2 regions of the Desemzia sp. C1 genome follow, and region 2 is predicted to be linked to the other one. Evidence: a T-box and tRNA genes for the amino acid it is inferred to sense, from the RefSeq annotation. Region 2 holds a T-box; the other holds one or more tRNA genes.
What was found. The T-box of region 2 lies ahead of serS (serine--tRNA ligase). A T-box ahead of a tRNA ligase gene usually reads a tRNA of that ligase, here a tRNA-Ser.

Region 1: it encodes a tRNA-Ser, which carries the amino acid that the T-box ahead of serS (serine--tRNA ligase) is inferred to sense. The anticodon was not compared.

The regions. Positions count from the first base shown of each region.
Region 1 is NZ_JAJIZP010000003.1:2,544,621-2,548,132, forward strand. Features, by position in the region: gene LMF32_RS12720 (CDP-alcohol phosphatidyltransferase family protein) at 1-320, opposite strand, end outside; gene LMF32_RS12725 (hypothetical protein) at 492-848, opposite strand; gene LMF32_RS12730 (hypothetical protein) at 898-1,071, shown strand; tRNA gene LMF32_RS12735 (tRNA-Ser) at 1,344-1,433, shown strand; gene LMF32_RS12740 (DUF975 family protein) at 1,524-2,462, opposite strand; gene LMF32_RS12745 (general stress protein) at 2,732-3,512, opposite strand, start outside.
Region 2 is NZ_JAJIZP010000003.1:1,006,660-1,010,171, reverse strand. Features, by position in the region: gene LMF32_RS05340 (serine hydrolase) at 1-1,167, shown strand, start outside; T-box leader at 1,243-1,480, shown strand; gene serS (serine--tRNA ligase) at 1,537-2,811, shown strand; gene msrA (peptide-methionine (S)-S-oxide reductase MsrA) at 2,936-3,472, shown strand.

The DNA of each region.
Region 1 (3,512 bases), 1.5 Mb from region 2:
TCTTTTATCACAAATAACAATACAATAATCCACATGTATTCATATCGAACCATCAAACAAAATACAATGGCTGCTTGAGTTACTTTGTCTGCTACTGGATCAATCAATTTCCCTAGATCTGTTATCTGATTAAACTTTCTCGCAATAATACCGTCTATTAAATCTGTTACACCAGAGAAAAGGATGATCAGTCCAGCAATTCTGTAATCATTTATAGTTTCAGCGTTTAAATAATAAGAAATAAATACTGGAACTAATATCAAACGAATAATGGACAATAGGTTCGGAATGGTCCATATTTCTTTCCACTTAAAAGTCATTTATTTTCCCCCAAACAATGTGTTTATAAATCATATACTTCAATAGTACACTATTACTCGCCTTTTTACAAAAAACTTCTCACTTACCTGTCTCATTTACCCGTATGTATAGCTTTTTACACAAAAAAAGTCTGGAAAATTATCTTCCAGACTTTTACTTTTCTTGAACGATTATCTTTCATCAAAATCGAACGAATCGATTGAGTAAGTAACTTTTGATAAATCGTTGACACTAAAGAATGTTTCTTGATTTTCCATCGGAACTGTAAAGTAAGCAGGCATTACTGTATCTGGTTCCAAAATACCAAATGAATCTTCTGTCAGAGTAAACGGAGCTTTGTCTAGAATAACGGCCCCATCAGTAGTACTCATGCTGACAGTTAAATCAATGTTTGTCATTGCCATATCTGTACGATTTACAACAATAAATACCGCTTGGACGTTATCTTGTCCTTGTTCGCCTAAAAACAATCCTGTAAAGTGAATGGCTACGTCATTTTCAATACCCAATTCAGGTGTTTGACTCATTCTCAATTGAATTTCTTGCAATAGTTTATCATTTTCTAGTGTGAACCCTTTGTCGATTTCAGATTTTTGCGGAACTAGCGGAAACTGTGTAGTAACCTCTTCTCCTGACGCACTTGCACTTTCTGATGAACTGGATTCTGATGACGCTTCAGACGAAGATGCTTGCGAACTTTCTTCTGTACTAGCCGATTCAGAAGTTTCTGCACTTGACTCTGAAGATTAGCTTGGCTGTGATTCTTCAGTCGCGCCACCCATCATGTCGCATCCTGCAAGGAATGCCGACGCCCCCAATAATAATAACCACTTTTTCATTCTAATCTCCTCCTAAAGTATGCTGCCCCTCTCCAGATAAAAGCTTATCAATCAAGAAACAATGGTTCTCTTTTTACTTCAAACTGATTATACCTTAGATTATTTGATCTTCAAAATAAAATACCCTCTAGCTTATTGTCAACTTTTTTTCTTCACGTTATAATCGATTTGTAAAAAAATTTCGGAAGATTACCCAAGTCCGGCTGAAGGGGACGGTCTCGAAAACCGTTAGGCGATTTATGTCGTGCAAGGGTTCAAATCCCTTATCTTCCATCCGTTTCTAAGTATGAACTAAGACACAACCAACTAGCTAAAAAGTCAGCTCAAAGGTTCTAAACTCCCCTTTGAGCTGACTTTTTTAGTTTAAAATCGATCTAACCGATCATCTGATGAAGAAGATTCTTCTGTTTCTTCATAAGGGTCAATTTGTTCTGTTGCATATGTCTTTTGTTCCTCGTAGATCCCTTCGTCTGCATCCAACTCTGGGTACCCTACTAAATCCCGATAGAAAATTTGGGCAGCTGTTCTACGGTAAGGTTCAACGTACAGTGATATAAGAAACATGGCTAAACCAAAAGCCAGTACGACTAAAAGCATACCTAATAAAAAGCCAACGAATTCATCATTCGCATATATACTGACTTCTTGAAATTGATACCTGATCGTATTGACACTGCCTAAAATAAAGGCTAAAAATAATGCTACAGGAATAAGGTACCACACGATAAACGAAAATTGTAAAATGAAAAATTTCCATTTCTTGCCCTTCATCAATTCTTTGCTTCGATTGATAGCCCCAACAACATCTACTTCAGGGTCATCTTTATAAATATTGTAAGCTTGGCTGTAACTATAAGCTTTAACAATTCCGGGAATCACAAGTAATAAACTCCAAAAGAACACGAATAATCCTGTAACAATAGAAATTCCAATAACTTTAAAAAAACGTTTCGAATTGGCTGTTTGGAATATTCCTTCTACCGTCAGCTTTTCCCCATCGACCATATCCAATAATGCCCAATCATATCCCACTGCAAATACAGCGGAAATAAAACTTACTGCTATTGAACCAAAAGACGCAAAAATACTTGCTGCAGGCGATATAGTTTCAGTTCCGATAGCGTATGGATCAGATATACTTGACATTATATCAGCAAAACCTCCTCCGATACCTGTTACACCAAGTAATACCTCGTTAATAATCGTTGTTAAAATTCCTACTACAAATAAATTCAATATGGCTATTTTCCAATTGCCTGATAATCGTGCTTTTGCTTCTCGTTTGATTTCTTTATTTGTCATAACTACTCCTCCAATAATTACCTTCTTGTTTTTTATTTATGTATTGGTTTTATTATACCAAAAAAAGGAATTCTTGAAGTGATGATTCAAAAGAATTCCTTTTCAGTACACTATTTTCCTTAACGATGTCGTTGTTTCTTTTTTTTAGTTCTTTTTTTCGGTCTTAAAAAGTAAATTAAAGATAACAGCAGAGAAAAATAAACGCCGATATAGCTGAAAGTAAATACCATGATCATCCTGATCATCTTCCTCACCTGCTTTCCTTTCTTTTATTTATCTTTATACTCTGATGCAGTTGTCTGATCATTTTGAAGAGGATTACTGTCTATATCCATCGGTTCTAAGCTTTGAGGCGGAATTTTAGGGTCGATGCTGGCACCCGGCGTATTGGAGTCAACAGAATTATCAGTCAATCCCTCGCGATTCAACTTCTCGTTAGCTTGCGTAACTTCGTGATTTTCGATATCACGTACTTCCTCGTCAGCATCTCGGTTTCTTTCATCAGATGTATGATTGAACTTATCTTGAACATCTGATGTTCCTTTACTTGAAGCATGAATGTCGTTTGAGCTTCTAGTAATGGCGTTATCCGCAGCCATTCCTGTACCTGGAATAAGCGGATTGACGCCTCCGGGAGTCTCATTGAAGTCTCCTGTTTCCCCACTGGTCATACTAGTATTTTCAGAAGGTTGAGTTGTCTGAGTTTCTCTTCCCATTGTAAAACTTGTCTTATCTTCTACAAGAAGGACGAATCCGTTATCATAAATAACCTCGTTATACTCTATGCGAGAAGGTTCATCCAAATCGTATGCCCCTAATGGATCTTTCTTATCACTGCTGCTACTTCCAAAAGTCTCTTTTATTTTATCCAACATACCTTTGTCTTCATTCTTCGTAACTGTATCTATCTTTGCTGATGTTCTTCTTTCTAATTGTTCTTTATTTTCTTCTTTGGTCAAAACGGTAATATCTTTTTCATCGTACCCCAAATCTACTAAATCTTTTATTTTATCTACTGCTTCTTCTGCCGATAAAAAACCATCTATTGCC
Region 2 (3,512 bases):
AATCAAAATGGCGATACACCACTAGGAATAGCATCGATGACAAAAATGATTGTTGAATACATTTTATTTGAATCAATCGAGAGCGGTAAAATCAGCTGGGATCAACAAGTTTCCATCAGTGACTATGCATTTAAAATCAGTCAAGATACAAGATTATCTAATGTACACTTGAGACCAGACGAAACTTATTCAATTGAAGAATTGTACCAAGCTTTAGCAATCTATTCAGCAAATGGTGCGACTATAGCTATCGCAGAAGCTATTGCAGGTACTGAACCGGCATTTGTAGACATGATGAAAGTGCAACTGGACGAATGGGGTATTACAGATTACAAATTGTATAACTCAACAGGTCTGAACAATAGTGATTTACAAGGAAATGTGTATCCAGGAAGTTCTGATACAGATGAAAACATCATGACTGCAAGAGGAATTGCAGAAGTAGCGATGCATTTGGTAAATGATTATCCAGAAGTATTGGAAACAACCAGCATACCAAAAATGACGTTTAGAGAAGGCACGGATGATGCTATCGATATGTCTAACTGGAACTGGATGTTAGAAGGATTGTTATTTGAACGTGAAAACGTTGATGGTTTGAAAACTGGGACGACAGATTTCGCTGGTGCTTCTATTGCAGGAACAGCGGTTGAAAATGACATGCGCATTATTACAGTTGTCATGAATGCGGAAAATGGCGAAGAAGACAAAGGTTCTCGCTTTAAAGAAACAGACAAGATCATGGATTGGGTTTTTGCGAACTGGGAATTTTTAGATGTTTATAAAAAAGGCGATGTGGTAACGGAAGCTGGGAAAACACCAGTAGCTAAAGGTAAAGACGACGCGATTGAGGTTGCTGCGGGATCAGATGTATCCATCGTTGTCCCTCAAGGAACAGATGCTGAACAAGTAACTGCTGCATACCAAGCAGATCCTGACTTGTTAAACGAAGGAAACGAATTGACAGCACCGTTCAAAAAAGGACAAGAGATCGGTCAAGTTCAAGTGAACGTAGAAGGCGATGAGTTAGGTTACATTGATGGCAATGAAGGTAAACAAGTTGCTGCAACAACTACAGAAGAAGTCAAAAAAGCTAATGTCTTTGTTCTTGCTGGACGTTGGGTAGGAAACTTCTTCACCGATCTTTACGCTAATATTTTTGGCTAGAACTTCTCACCAGTAGAGTTTGTATTGACTTATATAAATGAGTTGGTTAAAATAAACTCAATTAAAAGAATACAACGAACGTTAGTAGTATGAGCTAGTAAAGAAAAGTTAATTCTTTAGAGAGTCAGCGGCTGGTGGAAGCTGATGGTTAATTTTCTTGAATCCGTCATACGAAGTAAATAATGAACCTTAATAGTTTCTTCTATTAAGTATTAAATTATTTCGGCTCCAGACCGTTATCTGAAGTAGAGAGTAACTGTAACAAGTTAAATCTGGGTGGTACCGCGAACGTGAAGTCCAATTCGTCCCTATAACAGGGAAGGATTGGGCTTTTTTTATTTGTAAGAGTGACTAGAGGAGGAATAAGGTATGTTGGATAATAAAGAATTGAGAACTAATTTTGACGTTATTGCAAAGAAATTAGCTGCACGTGGAGTAAAAGAAGAGGAATTGAATCATTACGTCGACTTAGACAGTAAGCGTAGAGATCTAATAGTAGAAACAGAAAAAGCAAAGAGCTACCGTAATGAAGTATCAGATGCTATTGCTTCTTTAAAACGCAATAAAGAAAACGCAGATGAAAAAATCCTTGAAATGCGTGAATTAGGCGGCAAAATCAAAACCTTAGATCGAGAACTTTCTTCTATAGAAGAAGAAATCGAAAACATCGCTACTAGATTACCTAACTTACCACACGACTCAGTACCAGTCGGCGCAGACGAAGAAGAGAATGTTGAAGTACGCAAATGGGGAGAGCCTCAAGCATTCGACTTCGAACCAAAACCACACTGGGAGATCGGAGAAGATTTAGGCATACTTGATTTTGAACGTGGAGCTAAAGTATCTGGAAGTCGCTTCTTATACTATAAAGGGTTAGGTGCTCGTTTAGAACGTGCCGTATACAATTTCATGTTAGACATGCACATTTACGACCATGGATATACAGAAATGATGACACCTTATATGGTAAACAGTAAAGCGATGTTTGGAACAGGCCAATTCCCTAAATTCAAAGAAGACGTCTTTCAAATGGAAGATAGTGATTTGACATTGATTCCGACTGCGGAAGTTCCCTTAACGAATTACTATCAAGATGAAATCATTGATGAAAAAGAATTGCCTGTATACTTCACAGCGCTAAGTCCATCATTTAGATCTGAAGCGGGAAGTGCTGGACGTGATACTAGAGGGTTGATTCGATTGCATCAATTCAATAAGGTAGAAATGGTGAAATTCAGTAAGCCTGAAGAATCATACGAAGAATTGGAAAAAATGACGGCTAACGCAGAAGATGTATTGAAGAAACTAAATCTTCCATATCGTGTACTAGCTTTATGTACAGGAGACATGGGCTTCTCTGCTGCTAAAACGTATGACTTGGAAGTTTGGATTCCAGCTCAAGACACCTATAGAGAGATCTCTTCATGTTCAAACACTGAAGCTTTCCAAGCTAGAAGAGCTAAGATCCGCTACCGTAATGAAGAAACTGGGAAATTGGAGTACGTTCATACATTGAATGGTTCTGGTTTAGCAGTTGGACGTACAGTGGCAGCCATTTTAGAAAACTACCAACAAGCAGATGGTTCAGTAAAAGTTCCAGAAGCATTAGTTTCTTATATGGGTGGAGTAACTGAGATACGTTAACAACATAGGTAAGAAGATGAAAGGGAAGCTGACTCGGCTTTCCTTTTTTTGATCGTAATTTTTTTAAATAGAGAACTAGACGTGATATACTATTGAATACTAATGAGATAAGGAAGGTATAAGTATGAGACAAACAAATTTAAAAAAAGCGACATTTGCTGGCGGATGTTTTTGGTGCATGGTAAAACCTTTTGACTCTCTACCAGGTATAGAGTCTGTAGTATCTGGTTATACAGGCGGACATGTAAAGAACCCAACTTACGAACAAGTTACTACAGGAACTACAGGACACACTGAAGCGGTTCAAATAACTTACGATCCAGAATTATTTGATTATGCAGAGTTAGTCGAGATCTATTGGAGACAAACAGACCCCACTGATGCGGCGGGGCAATTTGCAGATAGAGGCGATTCCTATCGTCCAGTAATTTTTTACCATGACGAAGAACAAAAAGAAATAGCAGAAGCCTCAAAAGAAGCGTTACAAAATAGCGGGAAGTTTAATGCTCCCATTGTTACTTCGATAGAACCAGCTGAACCATTTTATGAAGCAGAAGACTACCATCAAGACTTTTATAAGAAGAATAGTGCCCATTATAATAGATATAGTCATGGATCAGGTAGAGCAGGGTTTATTCAACAAACTTGGGGAAATGAATAATAAGTTGTTATATTAATAAATATTCATTTTTCACCTATCT